2 regions of the Rugamonas sp. GW822-FHT03B10 genome follow, and region 2 is predicted to be linked to the other one. Evidence: predicted binding sites of a transcription regulator. Region 2 holds the regulator's gene; the other holds the start of a gene.
The links. The regulator sigma-54, encoded in region 2, starts transcription at its own class of promoters, with help from an activator protein. The targets are predictions, from matches to a motif close to TGGCANGNAANCTGCTTT.
Positions count from the first base shown of each region.

Region 1 (15,856 bases), on a different contig from region 2:
ACGGTCCCGCCGACGTGATGTTGCACGTGCCGGTGGAGCCCAAGCTGATGAACGAGAACGACAAGGTCCGCATCTTCGCGCCCTATCACGTGGAATCGGTGCGTCTGGTCCGTAATGCCAAGAGCATCCCCGCCTACAACGGCCTCGATTCGTTGAATGGTAAAACCATCGGCGTTGAGAAGGTGTCGATCGCGGGCATGGTGATGCTTGGTGAGGGCAATGGTCGTTTCCGTGACAACGTGCGCATTTTCGACACAGCGGCACAGGCGCTGGAACAGCTCAAGGCGGGCAAGATCGACGCCGTGCTGGCCAATCGCTCGGAGATCGAGGCGTCGCTCAAGGGCGATCCCGCGTTCCCGCTCGAGGAAGCCAGTTTCCAGCGCCTGCCGCGCGCCGGCTGGGCGGTCGGCATGGCCGTGCGCAAGGATGATGTGGAAGTGGCCAAGCTGCTGCAGTCGGCCATGAACGACTTGCGCAGCAGCGGCGAGTTGCAGGCCATCTTTGCCAAATACGGCGTGCATCTGGTGCAGCCGTGAACCCGGCGCCGCAGCGCACACGGCTGGCGACAGCCGTTGCGCTGGCACTGCTGGCGACCGCCGCCAGCGCGGAGCAGAGCACGCCGTTGGAACAGCAGGCCTTGCCGGAGCTGGCGACGGGGCCGGTGCTGGCGCTGCGGTCGATCGATGTGGTCGGCGTCGCGCCGGTGCCCGGCCTTGGGATAGACCGCAACCTGCTGCCCTATGCCGTGCAGACGGCGTCCTCGCGCGACATGCGGCCGTCGGCCGGCGAGAATCTGAGCGAGTTCATGGCCCGCACGCTGACCGGCGTGGGAGTCAATGAAATCTCCGGCAGTCCGTTTCAGAACGATGTGACGTTTCGCGGCTTCCGCGCCTCGCCGGTGCTGGGCAGTTCGCAGGGCATTTCCGTCTACCTGGACGGGGTGCGGGTGAACGAGCCGTTCGGTGACGTCGTCAATTGGGACATGGTGCCGGAAGCGGCCATCGGCAGCGTGCTGCTGGCGCCCGGCTCCAACCCCTTGTACGGCCTTAATTCGCTGGGTGGCGCGCTTGCGCTCAACAGCAAATCGGGCAAGACCCATCCCGGACTGGACGTCAGCGTTTCGGACGGCAGCAATGGCCAACGGCGCACCGATCTCGCCTACGGCTATAGCGGCGATCAGCCGTGGCATGCCTTCCTGGCCACCACGCTGTTCAACGACCGTGGCTGGCGCGAGCATTCGAATGGCCGGCTCGGTAATCTTTACCTCAAACTGGGCGGCACCAGCGGCGCCAACGAGTGGAACCTCGCCTTGTTGGGGGGCAGCAGCAGCCTGGTTGGCAATGGCCTGCTGCCCAGCTACCGCGGCGACGACACCGGCCAGGGCTTGTACGAAACCAACCGCCGCGCCATCTACACCTACGCCGACGAGACGCGCAACCGCCTGCACCAGGCCGTGTTCAGCGTGATCCACGATCTGGGCGAGGCGGGGGAGCTGGCGGGCAATGCCTATGTGCGCAACAGCCGGCGCGACACCGTCAACGGCGACATCGGCGAGGCTTATGGCGACTATGTTGCCGATTGCGGCGCCGGCTTTCTGGCCGATGGCGGCGCCGCCAATCCGGACACCTGCGGCTACGACCGCAGCGCCGCCGCGTCGCTGCATCCGGCTTCATTCAACACCACCAGCACGCGCCAGAACAGCCAGGGTGCGAGCCTTAACCTGAGCCGCGACATTGCGGCGCACAAGCTGCTGGCCGGCGTGACCTTCGACCGCAGCAGCGTCAGCTTCGCCCAGTTCGCGCAGGATGCCTTCTTCACCCCGGATCGGGGCGTGCAGGCCGATCCGGCCGCCGAGCGCGAGCCCACGTCGTCCGTGTCCGGCAGCGCGCGCACCGTGGGCCTGTACGGTTCGGACACATGGAGCGTGACGAACGACACGCACGTGACGCTCTCCGCCCGCTACAACCGCGCGCGCGTGGCCAACACCCTGGTCAACGCCGGCAGCGCGCAAGCGCCGGAAGCGTTCAATTACCAGAAGCTCAATCCAGCCATCGGCGTCGCGCATGACGTGGGCGGCGGCCTGTCGTTGCTGGCCAACTGGTCGCAGAGCACGCGCGTGCCGACCGTGATCGAACTGGGGTGCGCCGATCCCGCGCTGCCGTGCCGGCTGCCGGTCGGCCTGCAATCGGATCCCTACCTGAAGCAGGTGGTATCGCGCACCATCGAAGCGGGCGCGCGCTGGCAGGCCGGCCATCACGCCAGTGCCACGTTGTCCCTCTACCGCACGGTCAACCAGGACGACATCCTGTTCCGCAGCGCCGGCACCACCCAGCAGGGCTACTTCTCCAACTTCAAGCGCACGCTCCACCAGGGCGCGGACCTGAGCGCAAGCGGAGCATGGGGCGACCTGACGGGGCGCCTGAGCTACAGCTATCTGCACGCCGTGTACGACGCCGACGGCACGCTGTTCACGGGCGCGCGCAATGTGCGGGTGGCGGCCGGCACGCGCATCGCTGGATTGCCCCGGCATACGCTCAAGCTGGGTGTGGATTGGCGCGCCACGCCAGCGCTGACGCTGGGCGCTGAACTGGCGGCCACGTCGGACCTGATCGCGCAGGGAAATGAGGATGGCTTGATCGCCGATACCCAGGCCGGACAGGCGCCGCAGGCCGCCGACTTGCGCGTGCATGGCTATGCCCTGTTCGGCCTGCACATGAACTATCACCCCACCCAGCGCTGGGAGTTGTACGCGCGCATCAACAACGCGACCAACCGCCGCTATGAAACCTTTGGCGCCGTGGCGCAGGACATGTTCCCGAATGGCCGCCTGCTGCAGCCGCTGGATGGCGCGGTGCAGGCGGCGCCGGTCAGTTTCGTCGCGCCCGGCGCACCACGTTCTGTGGTGGCCGGGTTGCGCTATCACTTCTGAGCGCTGTCAGAACCCGTACCGCGCGCTGGCGCCCATCAGCCAGTTGCGCCCCGGTGCGGCTTCGTAATAGCGCTTGTTGGTGTCACCCACGATCACCGATCCCACGTAGTCTCTGTCGAGCAGGTTGTTCACGCGCAGGAACTGCTTGAAGGTCCAGCCCTTCCATTCCTGCTTGGCCGTGATGCGCGCATTCAGGATGCCATAGCCGGGTGCCGGTTTTTCGGCGTTCGCGTCTTCCGCGTAGATGCGGCCACTGGCCACGCCTTCCAGCGCGGCGCCCAGATGGCCGCTGCGGTCGGCCCACGCCAGTTCCATGTACATGTTCGCGTTCGGTACGCCCGGCAGGCGGCTGCCCTGCTGGACGGTGCCGAAGGCCTGGTCGTAGACGGCGCGCAGCGTGGTCAGCGCCAGACGCGTGCTCAGGCCGTAGCGCCAGCTGGAATCGAGCGACAGTTCGGCGCCCTGGCGCAGAGTGCTGCCGCCGTTGCGGTAGCTGGTGCGGCCGCCGACCGAGCTGTCGACCACCAGCTCGTCGCTGGTGCGGACCTGGAACACGGCGGCGTTGACGCGGGTGTCTGCCAGCGGCTGGGCCTTGATGCCGGCCTCCAGGTGGGTGCTGTTGGCCGCCTTCAGATTGAAGTTGAAGCCGGCCCCCGTGCCAGAGTAGAACAGCTCATTGAGGGTCGGTGTCTCGAAGCCGCGCGCGGCGCTGCCGTACACGTTCAGCCGTGGCGTCACCTGGTACAGCAGACCCAGTACCGGCGTGGTGTGGCTGAAGGTCAGGTTGCCGCTGTCGTTGCCGTTGCTGAGGAAGTGGTCGTCCACCTCGATCTTCACGCGGCTGTGGCGCAGGCCCGCCGTCGCCAGCCACGGGCCGGACTGCCATTCGGCCTGCAGATAGGGATCGAGGTTGGAGACGATGTCGTCCTCGTCGCGCCGCAGTTTGCCTTGCACGCCGAACTGGGTGCCGATGAAGTTCTCGAAGCCCTGGCGGGCGTCGCTGGAGTGGCCGTACTCGAGGCCGAAGGTGGTGCTGAGTTTGCCGCCGGCCAGCTGGTTCACGTGCAGCCAGTTGAGGTCCGTGCCATGGAAATTGCGCTCGAAGTCCACCACGCCGCCGGAATGGCTGGCCGGCGCCTGGAAGGCTTTGGAGAACGCCTGGTACTGGATCACGTCGCGGTTGCCGCCGTAGACGGAGGCGCGCAGGCGGTCGTCGCCGAACGCCTGTTCCCACACGGCGCCGACCTGCTCGTGGTGGATGCTCTTGCGGGTGTTGTAGCGGTCGGCCAGTGTGCGTTTGGGCGACAGGGGATCGGTGCTGTCGATCTCGCCGGCGCGCGGGTCGCGCTGGAAGGTGGCCCAGGTCACGCCCAGCGGATCCTGGGTGTCGTCCTGGCGCAGCCCGTTGGCGACGATGCTCAGTTTGGCCCCGGCCATGGGGGCCAGCGTCAGCTTGGCGTAGGCCTGGTCGCGCCGGGCGGCGCTGTGGGCGCGGTAGCCGTCCGTGTCGAAACGCGAGGCGTCGAGCACGTAGCCGATGCCGCCCGATTTGCCTTGCGCGTTCAGGTCCGCCTTGCGCGTGCCGTAGCTGCCGCCGGTCAGGTTCATCTCGACCGATGGCGCACCTTCGCCGTCGCGGGTGACAAGCTGGATCACGCCGCCCGAGTGGTTGCCGTACAGGGCGGAGAACGGGCCGCGCAGCACTTCGATGTGGTCGGCCATGTCGAGGTTGAAGGTGGCGGCCTGGCCCTGGCCGTCCGGCATGCTGGCCGGGATGCCGTCCGTCACCAGGTGCACGCCGCGCACGCCGAAGGCGGAACGGGCGCCGAAGCCGCGCGACGAGATCTGCAGGTCTTGCGCGTAATTTTGACGGTTTTGCACCACCAGGCCGGGCACGGCCACCAGCGCCTCGGACGCGTTGACGCGGGCCTGGCTGTCGTGCAGGCGCGCCGTGTCGACCACGTCGAGCGCCGCCGGCAGTTCGTAGCTGGTATGGCCGGCCCGGCTGCCGCTGATCACCACCACGTCGGGGGCGGCGCCGGCGGGCGCCTCGGGGGCCGCGTCGGCGGCGGCGAACGCCTGCGGCGCCAGGGCGCTGCCGGCCGCGAATAGCGCGGCGACGGCGTTGAGTCGGAAGGCTGGGTGTTTCATGTTGTGGTCTCCATTCGGGTCGGGTTGACGGTTCACGCCTGCTCCAGGCGCGCTGCGCCAGCAAGTCTGATCGTTGATGTAAGCAATTTGCCTGCCATGCCGCGACGGCGCGTCACGCGCCGTGGCACGCCGATTGCATGATGGATCGCGCACGCGCGCGATCGCGCGCGACCGATCCACATCCCATGAAAGGCCGTACCGTGAAAACCTCCACTTTATTCGCCCTGTCGCTGCTGTGCGCGCAGGTGCATGCGGCGCCGTTTGCCTACGTGCCGAACGAGAAGTCCTCCAGCGTCAGCGTGATCGACGTCGCCAGCGGCACGGTGGTGCGCGAGATCGCCGCCGGCAAGCGCCCGCGCGGCATCGCCGCCGATCCGGCCGGGCGCCAGCTGTACGTGACGGACGCCGTCAGCAACGCTCTGCTGGTGATCGACACGGCCAGCGGCGCCACTGTGCGCACCATCGCGCTGGGCAAGTCGCCCGAAGGGGTGAACGCCTCCGCCGACGGCACGCTGGTGGCGGTGGCCGTCGAGGAGAGCAACAGCGTGACGCTGATCGGCGCGGCCGATGGCAAGGTGCTCGCCGATATCAAGGTGCAAGGCAAGAACCCCGAGCATGCCGTGTTCAGCCCGGACGGCCGCTGGCTGCTGGTGAGCGCGGAGGAGGCGGAACAGGTCGACGTGATCGACGTGGCGGCCCGGCGCGAGGTGGGCACGGTGGCGGTGGGCCGGCGTCCGCGCGGCATGGGCTTCTCGCCCGACGGCCGCCTGGCCTACGTGGCCTGCGAACTGGTCAACACGGTCTATGTGATCGACATGGCCGAGCGCAAGGCGGTGGCGCAGGTCGCGGCCGGCAAGAACTCGAACGGCATCGCCGTCAGTCCGGACGGGGCCCACGTCTACGTCTCCAACGGCATCGATGGCAGCGTGATGGTGATCGACACGGCCACCAACACCGTGAGCCACACCATCGCCGTGGGCAAGCGGCCGTGGAACATGGCGCTGACGGCCGATGGCGCCACGCTGTACGTGGCCAATGGCCGCTCCAACAGCGTGTCCGTGATCGACACGGCCAGCGCCGCCAAGCGGGCCGACATCGCCGTCGGCCAGCTGCCATGGGGCGTGGTGATCCGCTAGCGGTCCGCTGGCAGCACAGGCGCTGTGTCACACCTGTTCCAAACCGGAACAGGTGTGACAGGGCGGCGCCGGCGCCGGATCGGGCCGCAAGTGCCCCCGTCATGCCCCGCGCCCACTGTGGCGCGGCCCCGGAGCGGGGGCGCTTGCGGGTGCTGGCACGTTGTTTGCGACTAGGAGCATGTGCCTTACCAACGCCGTCACGGAACGGTCCCATAACCACAGCAGAAAGAGGATGACATGAATCTCGCGGATATCAGCAAACTTGGCGTCGCTAACCCATTCAAAGCACGCTACGACAACTACATCGGCGGCAAATTCGTCGCGCCGGTCAACGGACAATACTTCGGCAACATCACGCCGATCACGGGCCAGGTGTTCTGCGAAATCGCCCGCTCGACCGAAGCGGACGTGGAGCTGGCGCTGGACGCCGCCCACGCCGCCAAGGCCGCATGGGGCAAGACCTCGCCGGCCGAACGCGCCAACATCCTGAACCGCATCGCCGACCGCATGGAGGCGAACCTGAAGCTGATCGCCACCGCCGAGACCATCGACAACGGCAAGCCGATCCGCGAAACCATGGCCGCCGACATCCCGCTGGCGATCGACCACTTCCGCTACTTCGCCGGCTGCATCCGCGCCCAGGAAGGCTCGGTCGCCCAGATCGACTCCGAAACCTACGCCTACCACTTCCATGAGCCGCTGGGCGTCGTCGGCCAGATCATCCCCTGGAACTTCCCGATCCTGATGGCCGTGTGGAAGCTGGCGCCAGCGCTGGCCGCCGGCAACTGCGTGGTGCTGAAACCGGCCGAGCAAACCCCGGCCTCGATCATGGTGCTGCTGGAAGTGATCGGCGACCTGCTGCCGCCGGGCGTGCTGAACGTGGTCAACGGCTTCGGCCTGGAAGCCGGCAAGCCGCTGGCATCGAGCAAGCGCATCGCCAAGATCGCCTTCACCGGCGAAACCGGCACCGGCCGCCTGATCATGCAATACGCCGCGCAGAACCTGATCCCCGTCACGCTGGAACTGGGCGGCAAGTCGCCCAACATCTTCTTCGAGGACGTGATGGACGCGGACGACGCGTTCTTCGACAAGTGCCTGGAAGGTTTCGCCATGTTCGCGCTGAACCAGGGCGAGGTGTGCACCTGCCCATCGCGCGTGCTGATCCAGGAATCGATCTACGAGAAGTTCATCGAGCGCGCGCTGGCCCGCGTGGCCGCCATCAAGCAGGGCAACCCGCTCGACGCCTCGACCATGATCGGCGCCCAGGCGTCGCTGGAGCAGCTGGAGAAGATCCTGTCGTACATGGACATCGGCAAACAGGAAGGCGCCGAGCTGCTGGCCGGCGGTTCGCGCAGCGCCCAGGCGGGCGATCTGGAAGGCGGCTTCTACGTGCGTCCGACCGTCTTCAAGGGCAACAACAAGATGCGCATCTTCCAGGAAGAGATCTTTGGCCCGGTGGTGTCGGTGACCACCTTCAAGGATGAGGCGGACGCGCTGGCCATCGCCAACGACACGCTGTACGGCCTGGGCGCCGGCCTGTGGACCCGCGACGGTTCGCGCGCCTTCCGCGTCGGCCGCGCCATCCAGGCTGGCCGGGTGTGGACCAACTGCTACCACCTGTACCCGGCCCACGCCGCGTTCGGTGGCTACAAGCAGTCGGGCATCGGCCGCGAAAACCACAAGATGATGCTGGACCACTACCAGCAGACCAAGAACCTGCTGGTCAGCTACAGCCCGAACGCGCTCGGTTTCTTCTAATCGGCCGTTTCAAAAAGCCCGTGGCTTCGTTGTGGCGCCTCGCCGTGCAGGTGCACTGTCTTCGTCGCCACGCCTCGCCACGGGCGTTTTGAACCAGCCTTTGAGTGCTTGATGAAGTCCCGGCGCCGCGCGCGGCGCCGGGATTGCGAAAGGAAGCCCATGAACAATGCCATCGCCCGCGTCACCGCCACCGCGGCGGCACTGGATTTTTTGGCGGGATTGCGCCGCCAGCACGGACCGCTGATGTTCTTCCAGTCCGGCGGTTGTTGCGACGGCAGCGCGCCGATGTGCTACGGCGCCGGGGACTTCAATCTCAGCGACACGGACGTCTATCTCGGCAACCTGGATGGCACGCCGTTTTACATGGGACTGGAGCAGTTCGAGTACTGGCAGCACACGCAGTTGATCATCGATGTTGTGGACGGGAACGGCGGCATGTTCTCGCTCGATAACGGTACCGGGAAGCGCTTCCTGACCCGCTCGCGCCTGTTCACGGACGAGGAGCTTGCGGTGCTCAACAGCGCGGAGCAGCACGCAGTAAAACACAGTAGCTAATTTCGAAAAACGGGAACAGAGGAGAAGATTGTGCAGAAAAAAATTATCGCATCGCTGGTCGGCATGAGCATCCTGACGATGGCGCACGGCGCCAACGTCACCACGGCCATGCTCAACGATGCCAGCAAGGCCACCGACAGCGTGCTGTCGTTCGGCATGGGTTCGGAAGGCCAGCGTTTTTCCCCACTCACGCAAATCAACACCAAGAACGTCGACAAGCTGACGCCGGCATGGTCGTTCTCGTTCGGCGGCGAGAAGCAGCGCGGCCAGGAATCGCAGCCCGTGATCTACAAGGGCAAGATGTTCATCACCGCCTCGTACTCGCGCATTTTCGCCATCGACCTGAAGACGGGCGCCAAGCTGTGGAAATATGAGCACCGCCTGCCGGACGCCATCATGCCATGCTGCGACGTGGTCAACCGCGGCGCCGCCCTGTACGGCAACCTGGTCATCTTCGGCACGCTGGACGCGCAGCTGGTGGCCCTGGACCAGGACACGGGCAAGGTGGTGTGGAAGGAGAAGGTCGACGACTACGCGGCCGGCTACTCGATGACGGCAGCGCCGTTGATCGCCGACGGCGTACTGTTGACGGGCGTGTCGGGCGGCGAGTTCGGCATCGTGGGCCGGGTCGAGGCGCGCAACCCGATGACGGGCGAGCTGCTGTGGACCCGTCCGACGGTCGAAGGCCACATGGGCTACAAGTACGACAAGGACGGCAACGCGATCGCGAACGGCGTGTCGGGCACGCTCAACAAGACCTGGCCGGGCGAACTGTGGAAGACGGGCGGCGCCTCGACCTGGATGGGCGGCACCTACGACCCGTCGACCAAGCTGGCCTACTTCGGCACCGGCAATCCGGCGCCATGGAACAGCCACCTGCGTCCCGGCGACAACCTGTACTCGTCGTCCACCGTGGCGATCGATCCGAAGACGGGCCAGATCAAGTGGGCCTACCAGAACACGCCTAACGATTCGTGGGACTTCGACGGCGCCAACGAGTTCGTCACCTTCGACATGGACGGCAAGCGTTACGGCGGCAAGGCCGACCGCAACGGCTTCTTCTACGTGATCGACGCCAACAACGGCAAGCTGCAGAACGCCTTCCCGTTCGTGAAGAAGATCACCTGGGCCACCGGCATCGACCTCAAGACGGGCCGTCCGAACTTCGTGAAGGAGAACCGTCCCGGCGATCCGACCCAGGGCGAGGCGGGCAAGAAGGGCAGCACCGTGTTCTCAGCGCCGGCCTTCCTGGGCGCGAAGAACCAGATGCCGATGGCGTACAACCCGCAGACCAAGCTGTTCTACGTGCCGGCCAACGAGTGGGGCATGGACATCTGGAATGAGCCGGTCAGCTACAAGAAGGGCGGCGCCTACCTGGGCGCGGGCTTCACCATCCGTCCGCTGAACGAGGACTACATCGGCGCGATGCGCGCGATCGATCCGAAGACGGGCAAGATCGTCTGGGAGGACAAGAACTCGGCGCCGTTGTGGGGCGGTGTGATGACCACCGCCGGCGGCCTGGTGTTCTACGGCACGCCTGAAGGTTACCTGAAGGCGGTCGACGCCAAGAACGGCAAGGAACTGTGGAAGTTCCAGACCGGCTCCGGCGTGGTCGCGCCTCCTGTGACGTGGCAGGACGGCGGCGTCCAGTACGTGGCCGTGGTGTCGGGCTGGGGTGGCGCGGTGCCGCTGTGGGGCGGCGAAGTGGCCAAGAAGGTCAACTTCCTGGAGCAGGGCGGTTCGGTGTGGGTGTTCAAACTGCCAGCCAAATGATTTACGTCGGCAGCGTTCTTAACATGCGCGGTTAGTCTCCCCTAGGCGCTTGAACGCTTCTTTTTACTGACGGCTTCGGCCGTCAGTTTTTTTTTGTGCGGCGCCATCCGCAGCCCGCGTGGCGATCAAATTTAGGACAGTGGGCGCGCACGCTGATCCGATACAGCACAGCGCGCACGGCGATCGCGCCGTTTCCCCCTCTGTGATGCGACAGGCACGCAAATTGCCATTACACGCTTACATCAAACGTGATGTGTCTGACCAAACCTAGAACAATATGGAGAAAGTGATGAAGAAGATTTTCTTGCTGGGCGCGCTGGCAGCTGCAGGTACTCAATCGGCACAGGCGGTGGACATCAAGGCCGGCGACTGGACGGTCAATGTCGGCGGCATCGTCAATGCCTATTACACGCAGGTGTCGTGCTCCGGTGACGCCGTGGGCGGGCTGGCGCTGGCCGGCAAAGGCCTCGGTTGCGGCGGCGAGTCCAATCGCACCACCATCGGCAACGGCCTGCTGCCGAACGGCCTGGTGACGTCGGCTTCGTCGCGCCAGGGCGATTACGACGTCAAAGCGCTGATCGGCATCTACAACGCCACGGCCACCGACAGCGCCATCGCCGCCAACAGCGGCGTGGACGTGCGTCAGGCCTACTTCACCTTCGGCAACGCCGAGATGGGCACCGTCAAGCTGGGCCGCGACAACGGCATCTTCGGCGCCGGCGCCATCTTCGGCGACATGACGCTGATCGGCTCGGGCGCGCCGGTGCAGGCCACCCAGCGCGGCCGCGTCACGCTGGGCCACATCGGCGCCGGCTACAGCTACGTGGGCTACTACGGCCAGATCGCCTACAGCGCGCCGAAGTCGACCTCCGGCCTGGGCTTCGACGCGGCGCTGGTGAGCCCCGTGTCCGACACCCCTGTCGTCGCCGCCTCCACCTACTCGGCCAAGAACAGCCCGCAGGTGCAGGCGCAGGTGACCTACGCGGCCGACGGCTTCAAGGGCTGGCTGGGCGCCAAGTCGCAGAAGTTCTCGTCCGTCACGCCGGGCGTGAACGACTTCACCATGTCGGCCGTGGAACTTGGCCTGTCGTACCAGGCTGGCGCCGCCGGCCTGCTGGCCAACTTCCAGGGCGGTAAAGGCCTGGGCGTGCTGTCGGACGGCGACCAGGGCGACGTCAAAGCGAAGAACTACTTCGTGCAGGCCACCTACAAGCCAACCGAGAAGCTCAAGCTGGGCCTGGGCTACGGCATCAGCAAGAACGACGACAACACCATCGGCACCGGTGGCCTGAAGTCGAACGCCAACCTGACCGCCGGCATGTACTACTCGCTGACCAGCGCGATCTCGCTGGTGGGCGAAGTGGGCCAGACCCGCTCCAAGGGCTTTAACGGCGGCGAGGCGAAGATGAATGGCGTCTCCGTGGGCGGCATCATCTTCTTCTGATAGCGCCTCACTGATCGCGGCGCGGTGCGGCTGGCCGCGCCGCGACAGGGGACGAGACGACCACCATGCGTGTTTTGAATTCGATATCGCGTGCGCTGCTGCTGCCCGTTCTCATGGCCATGTTCGCGGCCATGCTGCTGGCGGCGGCGCCGGTGCGCGCCGGCGTGCTGGACAAGGCGGAGCTGGAGCGCCGCTTCCCGGCGCCGCTGATGGTGGGCGAGCGTGACGCGGACTTGCCCGTCTGGCCCATCTTCAAGCAGAACGCGACGGCCACGGAGCTGGTCGCCTATGTGTTCGAATCGGTCGACCTGGCCCCGGTGCCGGGCTTCGCGGGAGTGCCGCCCAATCTGCTGGTGGCGATCGACCCGCGCGGCGGATTCCTCGACGTGGCCGTGCTGTCGCAGCACGAGCCGGTATTCCTGGACGGGTTGGGCGAGGGCCCGCTGATCCAGTTCGTCAAACAGTACAAGGGCTTGTCGCTCAAGCAGAACATCAGCATCGAGACCAACAGCAAGCGCGAGCGCCATCCGGACGCCGCGCACGCCTACATCGACGGCGTGTCGAAGGCCACGGCCTCGGTGCGCATCATCAACCAGAGCGTGCTGGCGGCGGCGCTCAAAGTGTCGCGCAAGAAGCTGGGCTTCGCGCAGGGGCGCGACCCGGACCAGATCGCGCGGGTGAAGCCGGATCTGTTCGAATCGATGGATTTGCAGCGCATGCAGTCCGATGGGCTGGTGCAGCATCTGCGCCTGCGCAACCGCGATGTCGAACGGCTGTTCGTCGGCGGCGACGGCGCGGGACTGGACCCGGAAGCGCTGGCGCGGCCCGACGACCTGTTCATCGACCTGTACGTGGCCTGCGTATCGGTGCCGTCCGTGGGACGCAACCTGCTGACGGAGCGTGGCTGGCGCAAACTGAAGGGCCGTCTGGAGGAGGGCGACCACGCCATCCTCGTGATGTCGACCGGGCGCTACAGCGTGACGGGCGACGACTTCGTGCGCGGCAGCCTGTCCGAGCGCCTGCTGTTGAAGCAGGATCAGCTGCCGATCGACATGCGCGACCTGGACCTGGACCTGGCGGTGGCGCGCGAGCAGCTGCCCGGCTACACGGTGACCGCGTTCCGCGTGATCGCGCAGGCCGGACTGGACCCGGCTGGCGTGTTCCACTTTTCGCTGCCCATCACCCGCAACAAGGGCATCGTGTACCCGGAGCGCATCACCCGCAGCTTCGACATCGAGTACCGGCTGCCGGAGCGGTTCTATGTCGCGCCCGAGGGGGACGATAAATCGTGGCGGGCCATCTGGCGCGGCCGCGCCGTCGACCTGCTGGTGCTGGCGGCCGGGCTGGCGGTGCTGGCGCTGGCACTCAGCCGGCAGAAGCGGCTCACCGCCGAGGGCGCGCGCTTCGCCTGGTTCCGGCGCGGCTACCTGGTGTTCACCATCGCATTCATCGGCTACTACGCCCAAGGGCAGCTGTCGATCGTGAACATCACGGGGGTGCTGCAGGCGTTGCTGGCCCATCGCAGCCTTGAGTTCATGCTGTTCGATCCGATGACGGTGGTGTTGTGGGGCTTCGTGTTCATGTCGCTGCTGGTGTGGGGACGCGGCACCTTCTGCGGCTGGCTATGTCCGTTCGGCGCGATGCAGGAATTCGTCGGCAAGGCCGCGCAGAAGTTCGGCATCCCGCAGTACCGCCTGCGCAGCGCGACGGATGCGCGCCTCAAGCTCCTCAAATATGGGCTGCTGGCGCTGATCCTCGCCAGCACCCTGTTCGCCGGCGCGTGGACCGACCGGCTGGTGGAGCTGGAGCCGTTCAAGACGTCGATCACGCTGGCCTTCGACCGCTCGTGGGCGTTCGTCGTGTATGCCGTGGCGCTGCTGGCGGCGAGCGCGTTCGTGTATAAATTCTTTTGCCGTTACCTGTGTCCATTCGGCGCCGGGCTGGCGCTGCTGGGCAGGTTCCGTCTGTTGTCGTGGATCGCGCGGCGCAGCGAATGCGGCAAGCCATGCCAGACCTGCCGCCACAGTTGCGATTACCAGGCCATCAAACCGGCCGGTGACATCGACTACGCGGAATGCTTCCAGTGCATGGACTGCGTGGTGATCTACGAGAGCGACGAGAAGTGCGCGCCGCGGATCATGGAAGTCAAACGACGCCGCACCATTCCCATCATGCCGATGGCAGGAGGCCAGTGATGAAACGCCGTACCTTTTTATGTGCCTCGATGGGTGTGCTGGCGGGCGCCAGCGGCCTGGCCCTGTGTTCTGACCAGCCGCTGCATAGCGGCGCGGCGCTGGCGTTTGGCACCACCATCTCCATCTCGGTGCTGCACGCGGACGAGCGACTGGCGCGGCAGGCCATCGATGAGGCCTTGCATGCGGCGCAGCGGGTCGACCGGCTGATGAGCATCTACCATCCGGCCAGCCAGGTGTACCAGCTCAATCGCGATGGGGTGCTGGCGCAACCCGATGCGCAGCTGCTGGCCGTGCTCACGCAGGCGCGCGAACTGTCCAGGCTCAGTGACGGGGCGTTCGATATCACCGTCCAGCCGTTGTGGCGCGCCTTCAGCGAGGCGGCCGCGCGCGGCGCGTTGCCCACCGAGGCGGCCCGGCGGGAGGCGCGCGCGCTGGTCGGCTGGCGGGAGCTGGAATTCGATCGCGACGCCGTGCGGCTGGCGCGGCCTGGCATGGCGATCACGCTCAATGGCGTCGCCCAGGGCTACGCGGCCGACTGCGCGCTGGCGGCGCTGCAGGCGCGGGGCATCCAGCACGCGTTGCTGGACACGGGGGAATTCGTCGCGCGCGGGCGCAAGCAGCACCAGCAACCGTGGACGCTCGGCATCCGCGCGCCGCGCGATGCCGATGCGCTGGCCACTACGCTGTACATCGAAGGCTGCGGCGTGGCCACGTCCGGCGATTACGAGACCACATTCACGCCGGACTTCGTCCACCATCACATCTTCGATCCGGCGCTCGGCGATTCGCCGGCGGAACTGGCCAGCGTCAGCGTGCTCGCGCCCAACGCCATGCTGGCGGACGGTCTGTCCACCGCGTTCATGGTGATGGGGCGGGCGAGGGCTGCCGCGCTGGCCGCACAGTTGCCCGGCGTGGATCTGATGACCATCGACAAGCAGGGCCGCGGCTGGCAGACGCCCAACTTCCCGCCGCCGGCGTAACGGCGCCGCTACTTCAGGTTGGGCACCTTGCGGTAGATGGTGTTGCGCGACACGCCCAACGCGCGCGCCGTGGCGGACACATTGCCGCCGTTCGCCTCCAGCGAGCGCAGAATCACCGATTGCTCCATCTCCTCCAGGTTGGCGCCGGTGGCGATCATCTGCGCCGTCGTCGCCTGGGTGTCCATGGCCTGGGTCTGCTCGATATCGTCGAGGAAGTCGTCCGGCATGTGGCGCAGGCCGATTTCCTGTTCGTCGCCGGCCATCACGATGGCGGTGCGCAGCAGGTTGGTGAGCTGGCGGAAGTTGCCGGGCCATTTGTGGCGCCGGAACAGTTGCAGGATCTCAGGCGAGACCTCATAGCCGCCATTTTCCGATTCCGCCGCCAGGATCTTCTTGACCACCGTCTCCAGGTCCGTGCGTTCGCGCAGCGGCGGCAGTTTGACCACCAGGCCGTTGAGGCGGTAATACAGATCCTCGCGGAACAAGCCTTGCGCCATGCGTTCGCGCAGGTTGTGGTTGGTGGCGCAGATCAGCTCCACGTTGACGGGGATGGATTTGTCGCTGCCGAGCGGCGTCACCATCCGTTCCTGCAGCACGCGCAGCAGGCGGGCCTGCAGGCTGAAGGGCATGTCGCCGATCTCGTCGAGGAACAGCGTGCCGCCGTTCGCCTGCAGGATTTTGCCGGCCGCGCCCTTCTTGCGCGCGCCGGTGAACGCGCCGTCCTCATAGCCGAACAGTTCGGATTCGATCAGCGTTTCCGGGATCGACGCGCAGTTCACGGCCACGAATGGGCTCATGGCGCGCGGCGAATCGTTGTGGATGGCCTGGGCCAGCAATTCCTTGCCGGTGCCCGTCTCGCCCATGATCATGATGGGGATGTCGCGCCCCAGTACCTTGCTCACCTTTTCGATCACCAGTTCCAGCTGCGGATCGCC
Region 1 is NZ_JBXANP010000038.1:1,136-16,991, forward strand. It holds gene AC1RQG_RS27345 (substrate-binding periplasmic protein) at 1-536, shown strand, start outside; gene AC1RQG_RS27350 (TonB-dependent receptor) at 533-2,929, shown strand; gene AC1RQG_RS27355 (TonB-dependent receptor family protein) at 2,936-5,080, opposite strand; gene AC1RQG_RS27360 (beta-propeller fold lactonase family protein) at 5,281-6,216, shown strand; gene adh (aldehyde dehydrogenase) at 6,454-7,974, shown strand; gene AC1RQG_RS27370 (DUF779 domain-containing protein) at 8,134-8,529, shown strand; gene AC1RQG_RS27375 (PQQ-dependent methanol/ethanol family dehydrogenase) at 8,608-10,302, shown strand; gene AC1RQG_RS27380 (porin) at 10,592-11,746, shown strand; gene AC1RQG_RS27385 (4Fe-4S binding protein) at 11,812-13,941, shown strand; gene AC1RQG_RS27390 (FAD:protein FMN transferase) at 13,941-14,921, shown strand; gene AC1RQG_RS27395 (sigma-54-dependent Fis family transcriptional regulator) at 14,930-15,856, opposite strand, start outside.
Region 1: a site for sigma-54 is predicted at 5,203-5,220, ahead of AC1RQG_RS27360 (beta-propeller fold lactonase family protein). Genes of this name have one in related genera too.

Region 2 (15,856 bases):
TCAGCCTATCTGCGTTCTGCTCCAGCCAGCCCGCCATTTTCGGCCCCAGGCGCGCGCTTTGCCGCACTTCCGTCAGCAGCGCCGGCAATTTTTCCTTGCCCCTGCCGAGGTAGGCGACGATGCCCGCCAGCAGCGCGATGGCCAGCAATTCATGGCCACGCGCGAACGCATGCGATGCCTGGTAAGTGCTGGCCCACGGGTAATCGACGCCGTAGCCCGGTCCATCGGCGGAATAGGGATTGAGGTCGGGCATCTTGCCCCACGCCAGCCGGAAGCCATCCTCGTAATCGCGGGCGACGCGTGGCAGGCTGTCGGCCAAGTAGCCAAGCACCGACTTCAGGCCGAAAAATCCGAGCAGCATGTTGCCGCCCTGCGCGCCCAGCATGGCGCCCGCCGAGGCGCCCGGCAGCACGCCGATGCCAAATGCGAGCACACCCAGCCCGCCGCCTATCATGCCCCCAACGAGCGCACCACAGCCGACGTACAAGGCGACGTCATGGATGATTTCCCGCAAGACCGGCCAGACGTCGGCCAGGGCGATGCCGCCCAGCTTGGCCCGCAATTCGCGCAAGGCGATCGCTTCGGATGCGCCTAGCGCTTCACGCACGCGCTGCGCGCGCACGCCCAGGCCAAACTGCCCCTGCCGGTGCCACAGTTCGTCATTCGATTGGTGATGGAAGTCGGCGCGGCGGCGCGCGATGATGGCCTCGTCCAGGCGGTCATTGTGCCGCCGCAGGCTGGCGTAATACGCGTTGCGGTCAAATGGGAAGCTGCTCATGGGAAGCGGGCTGTGCGTTCACGTCCGCACAGCATGCGCCCCCATCAATCAGCGGTGTTGAGACGGCACAAACGGCGCCGCCGCCGTCCATCTCCGTCGGCGCGGCGGGGCCGCGCAGGCAGCGCTCAGCGCCGCTCGAGCATCTCGAACATGCCCATCCCGGCCACCATGGCGCCCACGAACAGCAAGACCTTGCTGCCGCCCGTGGTGAGCGAGGCCAGCGCGGGGCCGGGGCAGAAGCCGGCCAGGCCCCAGCCGGCGCCGAAGATCAAGGCGCCCAGAACGAGGCGGCGGTCGATCACCTTGGTGCCGGGCAGGCTCATGGCCACGCCCAGCAGCGTCTTCGGATGTGTGCCGGCGTAGCGGAACGCCAGCATGCCGACGGCGATGGCGCCGGCCATCACGAGGCCCAGCGACGGGTCCCAGTTGCCGCCCAGGTCGAGAAAGCCCAGCACCTTGGCCGGGTTGGTCATGCCGGAGATAATCAGGCCGATGCCGAAGATCAGGCCGGACAACAATGCGATAGCGATGGTCATACTTTTCCCCTTAACCGAACACGTGGCGCGCAATAAACACGGTGACGAAACCGGCCGCCATGAAGGCGCCGGTGGCCACCATCGAGCGCGGCGACAGGCGCGACAGACCGCACACGCCGTGGCCGCTGGTGCAGCCCGAACCGTAGCGGGTGCCGAAGCCCACCAGCAGACCGGCCGCGATCAGCGTGCCGCTGCCGGCGTCGATCTGCACGGCGGGCAGGCCCGCCACCAGGCTGTAGGCCAGCGGCGCGGCCACCAGCCCGCCCACGAACGCGAGGCGCCAGCCGATGTCGCCCGCGCGCGGGCGCAGCAGCCCGCCAGCGATGCCGGCGATGCCGGCGATGCGGCCGTTGAACAGCAGCAGCAGGGCCGCCGACAGCCCGATCAGCGCGCCGCCGATCAGCGCGCCCCACGGCGTGAAGAGATTCCAGGCGATAGTCATAATGTGGCTCCTTGGCCGTCGTCATTGCAAAACTGCTGGTACAGCACCTGCAGCACCGCCAGCGCCGCCGGGCTGGCTATCCGGTAAAAAATCTGCTTGCCTTCGCGCCGCGTGCTCACCAGCTCCTCCTGGCGCAGCACCGTCAGCTGCTGCGACAGCGTGGGCTGGCGTATGCCGGTCAACTCCTCCAGCATGCCGACGCTGTATTCGTCCTGCGTCATCTGGCACAGCAGCAGCAGCCGGTCCGGGTTGGCCAGCGCCTTGAGCAGGCCGCTGGCCTGACCGGCCTTGGCCCGCAAATGATCGATATCGATGGTCGCATCGTCCATGCGTCCTCCCTTGCGATTGGTTACAGCGAACATTATACCTAAATATATATTATGTGCGCATAAAATTTCAAGTGGCCGTTTGAACAGGCGAGACGACGTGGTCGACATCCGCGGCAAGAAGGTGGGCGTGATCGGCGGCGGCGGCAACATCGCCATGGCGCTGTTCGCCGGCTGCGTGGCGCGCAGCGCGCCGCCCGGAGGCAATACGGTTTATACCGTTTATATTGTTTTATCGTATCGGCCCGCCGGCGCGGGGCGCAAAAAAGGGCGCCAGATGCGCCCTTTGTTTGGTGTGCCGGGGACCGTCTTATGCGGTGGCGGCGGGTTCGAAGGTGTCCGGCAGATGCTTGATGGCGTCGTGGCCGTGTTCCTGAACTTTGGCTTTGTATTTCATGACCTGGCGATCGAGCTTGTCGATCAGGGTGTCGATGGCGGCGTACAGGTCCTGCGACAGGCTCTCCACGTACACGGTCTTGCCCGACATGCGCAAATTGATTTCGGCCTTCTGGCGCTTCTCTTTCTCGGTGAGGTTATCTACGGTCAGGATGACAGCAATATCAATCACTTGATCGAAGTGGCGTTTGACGCGCTCCAGCTTGTTCTGCACGTATTCGCGGATCGCTGGGGTCACTTCGAGATGATGTCCACTGATGGTGAGATTCATACACACTCCTAAAGATGATGTCGCTGGCGGTTAGTGCCGCGCCCATTGCGGCCGGGCGCGCAGGAACCAGATAACTACAAAGATTTACGGAGACTGACTGGCGGGATCTTCAACGCTTCGCGATATTTGGCAACAGTCCGTCGCGCAATCACCATGCCTTGTTCTCCCAGCATGTCCGCAATCTTACTGTCGGATAAAGGATTTTTAGGGTCTTCTGCTCCTGTCAATTGCACGATCAGTGCCCGTATCGCCGTCGAGGAGGCTTCTCCCCCCGCTTCCGTGGCGACATGGCTACCGAAGAAATATTTCAACTCAAACATGCCATGCGGGGTCAGCATATATTTTTGAGTTGTTACCCGAGAAATAGTGCTCTCGTGTAGTCCCAGTGTATCAGCTATTTCGCGCAACACAAGGGGCCTCATGGCGACCGCGCCATGCGAGAAGAAATTCTTTTGCCGCTCCACGATCGCCTGCGCCACGCGCAGGATGGTGTCGAAGCGCTGGCGCATGTTCTTGATCAGCCACTTGGCCTCCTGCAGCTGGGCCCCCATGGCGCCCTCGCCCTTGCCCTGCTTGAGCAGGTTGGCGTACATGGCGTTCACGCGCAGGCGCGGCATCACGTCGTTGTTCAGGCTCACCTGCCAGCCGTTGCGGGCCTTCTTGACGATCACGTCCGGCACCACGTAGTCCGACACGTCCGACGCGAACGCGGCGCCCGGATGCGGATTGCACTGGCGGATCACGGCCTGGGCCTCGCGCAGGTCCTCCTCGTCGCACTGCAGGGCCTTCTTCAACTTGTTGAAGTCGCGCTGGGCGAACCAGGCCAGGTGCTGCTCGACGATGGTCAGCGCCATGCGCCGCGTCACCAGCGGCACGTGCGGCATGCGCTTGATCTGCAGCGCCAGGCATTCGGACGCGTTGCGCGCGCCCACGCCCACGGGGTCGAAACTTTGCAGCAGGGTCAAGGCGGTGTGCAGTTCCTCGGGCTCGATCGCCAGCTCCTCGGGCAGGCGCGCCAGGATCTCCTCCAGCGGCTCCTCCAGGTAGCCGTTCTCGTCGAGCGCGTCGATGATGATCTCCACCAGCGCCCGGTCGCGCGTCTCCAGCACCGTCACCCGCATCTGCTCCATCAGGTGCTCGCGCAGCGTGCAGTGGTTGGCCTCGAGCTGGGGCCGGGCGTCCTCGTCGTCGGAGGTCTTGGCGCGGCCGGCCTCGCCCCAGTCCATCTCGCCCTCGGGCGCGCCGTCGCCGTCGCCGCCCTCGTACGGTTCGGCCTCGGCCGGCGCGGCGGCGTCCTGCTGCTGGCCGGGCGGACCTTCGGGCGCCGCCTCGGCCGGCGCGCTCTGCTGGCTGATGGCGCCGTCGGCCAGCAGCCGCACCGAGTGGTCGAGCGGATCGTCGAGCCGCTCCAGCAGCGGATTATCGGTCAACAACTGTTCCAGTTCCTGGTGCAACTCCAGGGTGGACAATTGCAGCAGACGGATCGATTGCTGCAGTTGCGGGGTGAGCGCGAGGTGCTGCGAAGTGCGCAGTTGCAATGACTGTTTCATGGCTTGACTTACATACCTTACATACGGAAGTGTTCACCCAGATACACGCGACGCACCGACTCGTTGGCGATGATGTCGTCCGGCCGGCCTGACGCCAGTACCGTGCCCTGGTTGATGATATACGCGCGGTCGCAGATGCCCAGCGTTTCGCGCACATTGTGATCGGTGATCAACACGCCGATGCCGCGTTCCTTGAGGAAGCGCACGATGCGCTGGATCTCAATCACGGCGATCGGGTCGACCCCGGCGAAGGGTTCATCGAGCAGCACGAAGCGGGGGTTGGTGGCCAGTGCGCGCGCGATCTCGACCCGGCGCCGCTCGCCCCCGGACAGGGACAGCGCCGGATTGTCGCGCAGTTTCTCGATTTGCAGGTCGGCCAGCAGGGTATTGAGCCGTTCATCAATTTGCGCCTTGGATAAAGGCTTGCCGTTCACTTGCTGGATCTCCAGCACGGCGCGGATGTTCTCCTCCACCGTCAGCTTGCGGAACACCGACGCCTCCTGCGGCAGGTAGGACAGGCCCATCACGGCGCGCCGGTGGATCGGCAGCGACGAGATGTCGACGCCGGAGATGTCGATCGTGCCCGCGTCCGACGGCACCAGGCCGACGATCATGTAGAACGAGGTGGTCTTGCCGGCGCCGTTCGGCCCCAGCAGGCCCACCACTTCGCCGCACTCGACCTGCAGCGACACGTCGTGCACCACCTGGCGCTTGCCGTAGCTCTTTTGCAGACCGCGCACGATCAGGGTACTGCCGCAGCGTTGGGTCTCCATCGTCATTTCCCCGCCGGCGGCACGGACGCGGCCGGGGCCGCGCCCTTGTTGGACGGCTGGATCACCATGGTGCCGCGGCCGGCGCCGGGCTTGCTCTCGCCGCTGGCCGTGTTCTTGACGGCGAAGAATTCCTTGCGGCTGTCGTAGGAGATGAACTCGCCGCGCACCTCGTCGCTCGGCTTGCCCGCCTCCAGGCGCCGGATCTGGGCGTTCGAGAACAGCTTGACCAGTTCCGTCTTGCCGTCGTACTCGATGCGGTCGGCCTGGCCCTCGACCCACTGGTCGCCCTCGCCGTCGCGCTTCTGGCGGAACGTGGCGGGGGTGCCGGGGGTGCTGGTCATGGTCACGTACTGGTAGCCCTCAGGGTCTTCCTTCATCACGGCCTTGGGCGACTTCATCTGCAGGGTGCCGCGCGTGAGGATCACGTTGCCGATGGCGGTCTTGGTCTGCTTGACGTCGTCCACCTCGAGCTGGTCGAACTTGATTTCGGTGGGCTTGCTGGAGTCCGCCTTTTCCGCGTGGGCCAGCCCGGCCGCCGCCCACAACAGGGCGGCCGACAGGATAAATTTGTTCATTGCGAGTCCGTTCTATGTCAATGCGCCGCCCGCGGCGGCACGTGGATCTGGCCACGGCCGCCCAGCTGGATCTGGCGCGTGGCGTTGTCGGCCTTCATGCCGGTGCCGCTGGCGCTGGAGGCGCCCAGTTGCAGGGTGACCGGCTGGTCCGTTTCCATTTTCTCGTCGTCCGGGTACAGCGTCAGCGCGGACGTGTTCATCCGCATGGCCTGGCTGGTGGCCGTGGCCGGACGGTCGACCCGCACGTCGCCGCTTAGTTTGACGCGGCTGTTGTCCTGGTCCACGCGCGCCCGCTCGGCGCGCACGTTCATCGGCGGCTGGTCGCCCGACAGGCTGTGCACGGTCGGGCGCTCGACGTCGGACGAATCGTCGGCCGGGTGGTGGGTCAGCTTGTCGCCGGCGATGATGTAGCTGGGCTGGCCCGCCTGGTCCAGGCGCACGAAGCTGAAGCGCTCGATGATGTAATCGGGCTCGTTGCGGTGGCTGTCGGCCTCGGCCTGGCGGCCCGCCTGGTTGACCACCTGCACCAGCCAGAACGTGCCGAGCGCGAACGCCACCCCGAACAGCATGATCAGGGTCATGCGCCAGCGGTATGCCGTTTTCTTGTGCATGATGCCGCCTCAGACCAGGAACTGGGCCATGATCTTGTCGTAGTTGCCCTGCGCCCGCAGCAGGAATTCGCACACTTCGCGCACGGCGCCACGGCCGCCGGCCGCCTCCGTCACGTGGTGCGCGCGGCCGGTCACGTCGGCGCGGCCATTGGGCACGGCCACCGCGAAACCGACCCGGGTCAGGATCGGCAGGTCGACCACGTCGTCGCCGATGAAGCCCACCTGGTCGGCCGTCAAGCCCGTCTTCTCGAGCAGCGCGTTGAACGGGGTCAGCTTGTCGTGCCCGCCCTGGTGCAGGAAGGCGATGCCGAGGTCGGCCGCGCGCTTGACCACCTGCGGCGACACGCGCGCGCTGATGATGGCCGTCTGCACGCCCGACTCCTGCAGCAGCTTGATGCCGAGGCCGTCGTGCACGTTGAAGGTCTTCAGGGCCTCGCCGTCGGCGCCGTAGTGCAGGCTGCCGTCGGTCAGCACGCCGTCCACGTCGAAGATCATCAGTTTGACCTTGGCGGCGCGGGCCACGTTCTCCAGTTTGTAGGCTTCCTTCATCAGATCACCTTGGCGCGGGTCAGGTCGTGGATGTGCAGCGCGCCCACCAGCTTGCCCTGCTCGTCCACCACCAGCATCTGGTTGATGCGGAACTGCTCCATCACGGCCACCGCGTCCACCGCCAGCTTCTCGGCCGTGATGGTGCGCGGGTTCGGATGCATGACGTCGCGGATCACGACCCGGGTGAAGTCCTGCACCTTCTCGATCATGCGGCGCAGGTCGCCGTCCGTGAACACGCCGATCGGGCGCTCGTCGGCGTCGACGATGGCCGTCATGCCCATGCCCTTCTGGGTGATCTCCAGCAGCGCGTCGGTCAGCTTGACGTCGGCCGTCACGCGCGGCACGTCGGCGCCGCTGCGCATCACGTCGCGCACGTGGGTCAGCAGGCGCCGGCCCAGCGCGCCGCCCGGATGCGAGCGGGCGAAATCCTCCTCCTTGAAGCCGCGCAGGTCCAGCAGCGCCACGGCCAGCGCGTCGCCCAGCGCCAGCGTGACGGTGGTCGACGCCGTGGGGGCCAGGTTCAGCGGGCACGCCTCCTTGGCCACCGACACGTCCAGGTGCACGTCGGCCAGTTGCGCCAGGCTGGAGCCGGGTTTGCCCGTCATCGAGATCAGGGCGCTGCCCATGCGCTTGACGACGGGCAGGATGGCCATCAGTTCCGAGCTTTCGCCCGAGTAGGAGATGGCGATGAAGGCGTCGTCGGCCGTCACCATGCCCAGGTCGCCGTGGGCGGCCTCGGCCGGGTGCACGAACAGGGCCGGCGTGCCGGTCGAGGCCAGCGTGGCGGCGATCTTGCGCGCGATGTGGCCGGACTTGCCGATGCCGGACACGACGACCCTGCCCTTGCAGTTGAGCAGCAGCGACACCGCGCGGCCCACGCTGTCGTCCGTGGCCAGGCGCGCGTGCAGGGCGGCGATGGCGTCGCCTTCGATCTGCAGCGTCGCGCGGGCCAGTTCCAGCGCCCGGCTGGCGGTGGCGGGGTCAATTCGATCAAAAGCTTTCAGCATTGTTTTTTCATGGGTTACACTCATGCCGAAAGTATAGCCGAATTGGGTAAGCAAAAAACTTGCCAGTGGTAACAAAGGCTGACAAACAACGGAATCCCCTACCCATGATACGGAATTAAATGTTCTCATCCCTGGAACTGACTCTCTTGCTGCTGGGCGCGGCCGTGCTCGGCGTGGTCGCGTTTCGGATGATGCACATGCCCCCCATGCTCGGCTATCTGGCCGTGGGCATCCTGATCGGCCCGCACGCGCTGGGACTGGCAGAGCAGAACGAGGCCAGCCAGACGCTGGCCGAGTTCGGCGTCGTGTTCCTGATGTTCTCGATCGGGCTGGAATTCTCGACCGCCAAGCTGATGGCCATGCGCAATATCGTGTTCGGACTCGGCATGGCGCAGGTGGGGCTGACCATCGCGCTGGCCATGGGATTCGGCTGGGCCATCGGCCACGTGCTGCCGGCCAGCCTGCACCTGGGCTGGCAGGGCGCGCTGGCGCTGGGCGCGACGATGGCCATGTCGTCCACCGCCATCGTCTCGAAGATGCTGACCGAGCGGCTGGAGCTGGAGAGCGCCCATGGCCGCAAGATCATCGGCATCCTGCTGTTCCAGGATCTGGCCGTGGTGCCGCTGCTGATCCTGCTCCCGTCGCTGACCGAGCAGCCCGACCGCCTGCTCGAGACGCTGGGCTGGGCCGCGGTGAAGGCGGTGGTCGTGCTGGCGCTGCTGCTGCTGCTGGGCCAGAAGCTGATGCGCGGCTGGTTCACCATCGTCGTCAAGCGGCGCTCGCAGGAACTGTTCATGCTCAACCTGCTGCTGGTGACGCTGGGCGCGGCCTGGATCACGGAGCGGGCCGGCCTGTCGCTGGCGCTGGGCGCGTTCGTGGCCGGCATGCTGATCTCGGAGACCGAATACAAGCACCAGGTGGAGGAGGACATCAAGCCGTTCCGCGACGTGCTGCTGGGGCTGTTCTTCATCACCATCGGCATGCTGCTCAACGTGCGCCTGGTGCTCGAGAACTGGTGGCTGGTGCTGCTGTTGCTGGTGGGCCCGGTGCTGCTCAAGTTCGCGCTGATCGCCGGGCTGGCCAAGCTGTATGGATCCACCGACGGCGTGGCCCTGCGCACCGGCCTGGCGCTGGCCCAGGCCGGCGAATTCGGCTTCGTGCTGCTGAACCTGGCCGGCGAAAGCCATTTGCTGGCGCCCGACGTGATGCAGGTGGTGCTGGCGTCGATGGTGCTGTCGATGCTGGCCGCGCCGTTCATCATCGCCAAGTCGGACCAGATCGTGATGAAGGTGTCGAGCAATGAATGGATGATGCAGTCGCTGGCGCTGACCAAGATCGCCAGCCGCACCATGTCGACCCAGAAGCACGTGCTGCTGGCCGGCTTCGGGCGCAGCGGCCAGAGCCTGGCCACGCTGCTGGGCGAGGAGAAGATCGCCTACCACGCGCTGGACCTGGACCCGGAGCGGGTGCAGGAGGCGCAGACGGCCGGCGCCAACGTGTCCTACGGCGACGCGGCCCGGCGCGAGAGCCTGGTGGCGGCCGGCATCTACCGCGCCAGCGCCGTCGTCATCACCTACGCCAGCACGCCGTCGGCGCTCAAGGTGCTGCACCTGGTGCACGAGCTGGCGCCCACCCTGCCCGTGATCGTGCGCGCCCACGACGACACCGACCTGGACCGGCTGAAGGCGGCCGGCGCCACCGAGGTGGTGCCGGAACTGATGGAGGGCAGCCTGATGCTGGCCTCGCACGCGCTGGTGATGCTGGGCGTGCCGCTGCGGCGCGTGGTGCACCGGGTGCAGACGGCGCGCGAGGAACGCTACGCCTCGCTGCGCGGCTACTTCCACGGCGCCAGCGACAGCGGCGAGGAGGCCGACCTGGTGCGCCTGCATTCGGTCACGCTGGGCGAAGGGGCGGCCGCCATCGGCAAGTCGCTGGGCGAGCTCCATCTGGAGGACACGGGCGCCGAGGTGGCCAGCATCCGGCGCGGCATGGGCCGGCTGGACGTGGAACCGCAGACCATCCTGGCACCCGACGACGTGGTGGTGGTGCGCGGCGCGGCGGACGCCGTGACCCGGGCGGAGAACCGTTTGCTGCGCTGAGCGGCGCGGCGCTTGCCGCGCCTACGCCGGCAGGTGCCGGATCACACGGTTGCGCCCGGCCGCCTTGGCCTGGTACAGGGCGCCGTCCGCGCGCGCGAGCAGGTCGCGCGCCACCAGCTCCGGCTCGCCCGCTGCCTGCCCGGGATCGAGACAGGCCACGCCGATCGACACGGTGACGGACAGGCGCACCTCCTGCGTCAGGCTGATCAGGGTGCCGGCGATGCTGGCGCGGATGCGCTCGGCCACGAAGGCTGCGCTGTCGAGCTCGGCGTCGATCAGCAGCACCACGAATTCCTCGCCGCCGAAACGGGCCAGCGCGTCCGACAGGCGCAGCTCGTCCTTGATGCGGCCCGCGACCTCGCGCAGCACGTCGTCGCCGCCCTGGTGGCCGACGGTGTCGTTGACGCGCTTGAAGTGGTCGATGTCGATGAACATCAGCGAGATCGGGTAGCGCTGGCGCCGCGCGCGCGCGATCTCCTCCAGCAGCCGCCGGTCCAGGTAGCGCCGGTTGTAGACGCCCGTCAGCGAATCGGTCAGGCCGATGTACTTGAGCATCTCGTTGCTGATCACGTTCTCCAGGCAGATGGCGATGATCGAGGCCATGTGCTCGATGAAGTCGGTGCCCAGGCTGGGCGTGAAGCGGGTCGGGTCCACGCTGCCCAGGTTGAGGCAGCCGATGATGCGCTTGTTGCGCATCAGCGGCACCAGCGCCACGCTTTGCAGGGCGGCCGGCGCGTTGGGGAACGGCAGCGCGTGGCGCACCGGATCGTACATGCCCAGCAGCGGCTTGGGCGCCGGCGTGGCGGCGTTGCGCCGGCCCAGGTCGAAGCCCAGCTCGTCGACCTGCTCGACGAAGATCAGCTCGGGGAAATCGGCGAACACCACGTCCAGCTTGCCCATCACGGTGCGGATGTCGGCATCCTCGTCGATCAGCGTCAGCGTCACGCTTTCGAGCTCGGAGATCGCGGGCAGGTTGCGGAAGATGGTGCCCACCAGTTCGGGGAAGGTGGCGGCGCCCACGATGTCGAGGTCGAACGCCTGGTGGCGGCACATGATGGCGTGGTTGCGCTCGGCCTGCTCCAGCAGATAGGCCATGCGCGCGCGCAGCGCCTGGTTCTCCGCCGCCAGCTCGCTGGCCCGCGTGGCCGGATCAGCGTGGGACGGCATCGCGCCGGTGACAGTGTGCGTCATAAAAACCAACCCTTACTCGATAGCGACTACGTCCGGTGACCATGCCGGATCGTTGCGAATATACTCATCCAGCAAGTTACAACATTACGCCAAGAAAGGGAGGTTGGAAATGCTAAAAAGTAAATTCAGTTACAAAAACGCCAATTCGACATCGACTTCCTGGCCCAGCCGTATGCGCTGGCCGGCGCCGGCCACGACGATGGCGTTCATGCCGAAGCAGATCGCGCCGTCGAGCTCGGGCTTGGCGCGGTAGCTGCGCAGCAGGTCCACCGGGTCGGGGCCGATCTCGGCCGTGTCCTGGTCCACGGACGGGATCGGGCAGCGCGAGCACGGCTTGACGGGCCGCAGCTCCGCCTCGCCCAGCCGGTAGGCGGCCGCGTAGTCCTCCTCGAACGCTTCAAGGCCGGCGATGACGAGGTTGGGACGGAAGCGGTTCATGGGCACGGCGTCACGGCCGGCCGCCACCAGGCGCGCGTTGAGGTCGTCGAGCGAGGCGGCGCCGGCCACCAGCACCGGGTAGGCGTCCGAGAACAGCGTGGTGGCGGCCACGCCCCGGGTCCATTTCTCGCTGACCTTGCGCAGCGCGTCCGCGTGGAAGCGCACCAGGCGGCACGGCACGCCGATGGCGTTGCTGAACCAGGCGGCCGTCAGCGCGTCGCAGTCGTAGGCCAGCACGCTGTCGTCCCACACCTGCACGGTGCGCGCGACGGCGTCGTCGGGATGGGGCAGGCCCAGCGGAATCTCCAGCCGCAGCATGCCGGGCGCGCGCAGCTCCAGCGTGTCGCCCTTCAGGCGCGGCACGATCAGGGCCATGCGCGGATGCTCGCGCTGGGTCATGAAGCGCCCTTCCCCATCGACCACCATCCATTCGCGGTCGTAGATGTGCTGGGTCATCAGACCCGACTCGGTCAGCGTCGCCTCCTGCAGCGGCAGGCCGGCGCAGGATTTGATCGGATAGAGGGTGATGGCGGTCAGCGTCGGCATACGGAAGGTGGCAGCGCGGCGCGCGCTGCGGCAAAGTTGTGCAAAAGTGAAGTATGGCAGAAAGCGCACGAGGTGTCAGACCGTGCGGCCCGACACCCGGACTACCTTGCTCCGCCGGGGCGGCGGAACGCGGATGCTTACGCTTCGGACTTGGCGTCCGGCTTGCGCGGACGACGGCCGCGCGGCTGGGGTTTGCGGGCTGGCTTGGCGGGCGCTTCCGCCTCGTGCGCGGCGGCCGCTGGCGCGTCCGGCGCGGACTGGACTTCGGCTGCCGGTGCCGCCACCTCCACCACCTCCGCCGCTGGCTTGGCCTTGCCCTTGGCCTTGGCCGCAGGCTTCTTGCCGGTGGCGGCGGCCTTGGCGGCACGGGCCCCCTTGGCCGGCTTGGCGGCTTTGGCTGGTTTGGCCTCGCCGGCCTGCTCCGCACTGGCGTCCGTCATCGGCTGGGCCGATGGCGCGTCCACCACCTCGGCGGCCTGCTGCACCGGCGCCGCCGCATCTTCGGCCAGTGCCGGCGAATGGGCCGCCACCGCGTCGAGCGCCGCGCTGGCCGCTGCCTTGCCGCCCTTGCGCTCGGCCTGCTTGCGGCCGCCGCGCTTGCCACGGCCATGACGGCCTTCCTGGCGCGGCTCGACCACTTCCGCCTCGATGATGTCGGCTTCGTCGATCACGTCGTCCGCGTCGGCGGAGGTCAGCACTTCGACCAGCTCCACCACTTCCACCACGTCCACCGTGTCGAACGGTTCCGCGTCCAGCACTTCCGGCTCGGCGTCCATCACCAGTTCCGAGGCGCTTTCGTCGGCGCGCTCGGCGCGCTCGGCATGGCGGCCGGACTGGCCACGGCCACGGCCGCGACCACGGCGGCCATCCTGACGGCCTTCATGGCGCGGCGCTTCCCCCGCGTCCGCCGCCGGCATGGCCTCGGCCGCGCCGGCGCCCTCCGCCAGCGCGTGGCCGTTGGCGGCGCCGCTGCTGCGGTACACATAGGCACCCGATTTTTCATCGCGGCCGAATTCCAGCAGGCCACGGGCGCGCGCTTCCTCCAGCAGGTTGCCGAAGGTGCGGAAGCCGTAGTACGACTCGCTGAAGTCGGGCTTGCGGCGCTTGATCGCCTCCTTCAGCACGGAGGCCCAGATCTTGCCGCTGTCGCCGCGCTCGGACACCAGCGCGTCGAAGGTGCCGACCACGATCTCCATGGCCTGGTTGCGGCGCTTTTCCATGTCCTCGCGGCGGCGCGTCTCCTCCTCCGGCGTGCGCTTGACGGCCGGCTGCGCATCGCGCGAATCGCGCTTGGCGGCGCGGCGGCTTTCGCGCACCAGGTCGTCGTAGAAGATGAACTCATCGCAGTTGGCCACCAGCAGGTCGGAGGTGGATTGCTTGACGCCCACGCCGATCACCTTCTTGGCGTTCTCGCGCAGTTTCGACACCAGCGGCGAGAAATCGGAGTCGCCCGAGATGATGACGAAGGTGTCCACGTGCGACTTGGTGTAGCACAGGTCGAGCGCGTCGACCACCATGCGGATGTCGGCCGAGTTCTTGCCGGACTGGCGCACGTGGGGGATTTCGATCAGCTCGAAGTTCGCCTCGTGCATGGGGGCCTTGAAGCCCTTGTAACGGTCCCAGTCGCAGTAAGCCTTCTTGACGACGATGCTGCCCTTGAGCAGCAGCCGTTCCAGCACCGGCTTGATGTCGAACTTGTCGTAATTGGCGTCGCGCACGCCGAGCGCCACGTTTTCAAAATCGCAGAACAGCGCCATGCTGACGTTATCGTTGGGGGAAGCCATGTGGGATGTGTTTTTCTAGTGAGGAGAGTGGGGCCGGCGCAGCGTCGCGCCTATGACGATGCGGCGATTATACCGAACTGGCCTGGCGGTGTTGGGGTATGCGGTCCTTGGCCGGCAAAACAATCACCGTAAGTGGACAATTGCTTTTAAACCACAGCTCGTATAAATTCCCACGTAGAAATTAACTTGGCGTACTAGTAAGCCATTTTGGCAATCCCGCCCTTCGCTTACCATGCCTCCATGTTATCCACCCGCTGACCTTATCCAGAGAAGAATGGCATGCGCAATTCCCACACTCCCCCCGTCCGTCCGCCGCGTTTGCGCGCCTTGGCGCCCATGCTGCCGCTGGCCGCGCTGCTGGCCGGTTGCGGCACCACCTACACGGTCGACGACGGCAGCCCGGTCGACGAAAAACTGCTGGCCCGCATCCGCACCTATGGCAAGGGCCAGCAGGCGCTGCGCCCCGGCATCATCAAGACGGCCGAACTGAAGGACAAGGAGTGCAGCACGCAGTACGAACTGCCGTTCGTGACGGCGTCGTCGTACAACCTGCCCAAGGAAAAGAAGATCGCGTGGGTGCGCGGGCTGCGCGTGGACGAGCGCCTGACCGTGATCGCGGCCACGCGCGATTCGGGCCTGTCGCTGGGCGACCACATCGAGGAAGTGGACGGCTATTCCAAGGCCGACACGGCCAAGATGCTGGAAGAACTCAACAGCCTGCGCGACGACGGCCGCCCGTTCAAGCTCACCCTGGCCGGCGGACGCAAGATCACCGTCACGCCGGTCGAGGTGTGCCGGGGCCATGTCAACGTGGCCGCGCCCGAGGCCACCGAGGCGCAAAGCTACCACTGGCTGCAAAGCACGCACCCGCTGGACCTGTACACGCAGGACCTGAGCGCCGACGAGGCGTTGTGGATGGTGCTGTGGACGCAGGGCCTGTCCGAGGAGGCGGGCGCGCGCATGAAGGTCTACCACTACGGCATGAAGATCGTCAAAACCGGCATCACCCTCGCCAGCGTGGTGAGCGGCGTGGGCGCCGTCGCCAACTCGGCCAACGCGGCCGCGGCGGCGGCGGCCAGCGCCCAGGCCAGCCGCGCCGCCGGCCAGGCCGCGCTGCAGGCGGCGGCCAAGGTGGCGGCGGACGAGGCGGCCGCCTCGCTGCGGGCCAAGGCGCAGAACGCGCTGCTGACGGTGGCGCGCAGCCAGGCGCAATCGGTCGCCATCGATTCGCTCAAGGCCGCCAGCGTGTTCCGCGATAGCCTGAGCGGCGTGTCATGGGTGGCCGGCACCGGCTTCTACATGGCCGACCAGTGGGCGATCGACCGCATGGCCAAGCTGGGCGGAGATCCGATCGCCGCCTACACGCTGCACTACAAGCTGGCCTCGAAAGCGATGGCGCAGAACGCGTTCGTGTTCGACGACGAGCGCATGAAATGGATGATGGCCTACGCCGACAAGAGCGGCAATGCCGAGCGCGTGCAACTGGCCCTGAACGGTGAAGACCCGAACGGGCCGATCACCTACGCCGTCGCCAACACGGTCGATCCGAACGCGGTGGAGACGTATGTGTCGGACGCGCCGCTGCCCGGCACGGCGGCCGCCGCCGTGGTGGCCGCCGCCACCGCGCCCACCATCCGCGTGGAGGCTGGCGACGCCGTGATCGAAGGCGCGTTCGTCCTCGACGCCAACCAAAGCACGTACACGGGCAACGGCAAGGTATCGTGGGCCAACGGCGATGTGTACGTGGGCGACCTGGCGGCCGGCTACCGCACCGGGACCGGCCGCATGGAGTGGGCCAACGGCGACCGCTACGAAGGCCAGTGGCGCTCCAACCTGCGCCACGGCAGGGGCACGCTGACGTGGAAGAACGGCGATAGCTGGAGCGGCCTGTTCCGCGAGGATGAGCGCACGGAGGACGGCACGCTGTCGCGCAACAGCGTCAAGCCGGACGTGCCGGCGACGGAGAAGGACGCATAAGCAGCGT
Region 2 is NZ_JBXANP010000001.1:489,408-505,263, reverse strand. It holds gene AC1RQG_RS02315 (DUF6861 domain-containing protein) at 1-778, opposite strand, end outside; gene AC1RQG_RS02310 (DUF6691 family protein) at 904-1,314, opposite strand; gene AC1RQG_RS02305 (YeeE/YedE family protein) at 1,325-1,756, opposite strand; gene AC1RQG_RS02300 (metalloregulator ArsR/SmtB family transcription factor) at 1,753-2,085, opposite strand; gene hpf (ribosome hibernation-promoting factor, HPF/YfiA family) at 2,393-2,749, opposite strand; gene AC1RQG_RS02290 (RNA polymerase factor sigma-54) at 2,824-4,299, opposite strand; gene lptB (LPS export ABC transporter ATP-binding protein) at 4,317-5,072, opposite strand; gene lptA (lipopolysaccharide transport periplasmic protein LptA) at 5,075-5,647, opposite strand; gene lptC (LPS export ABC transporter periplasmic protein LptC) at 5,665-6,258, opposite strand; gene AC1RQG_RS02270 (KdsC family phosphatase) at 6,268-6,807, opposite strand; gene AC1RQG_RS02265 (KpsF/GutQ family sugar-phosphate isomerase) at 6,807-7,814, opposite strand; gene AC1RQG_RS02260 (monovalent cation:proton antiporter family protein) at 7,934-9,913, shown strand; gene AC1RQG_RS02255 (GGDEF domain-containing protein) at 9,935-11,104, opposite strand; gene AC1RQG_RS02250 (MOSC domain-containing protein) at 11,234-12,088, opposite strand; gene AC1RQG_RS02245 (NYN domain-containing protein) at 12,226-13,872, opposite strand; gene AC1RQG_RS02240 (MORN repeat-containing protein) at 14,152-15,849, shown strand.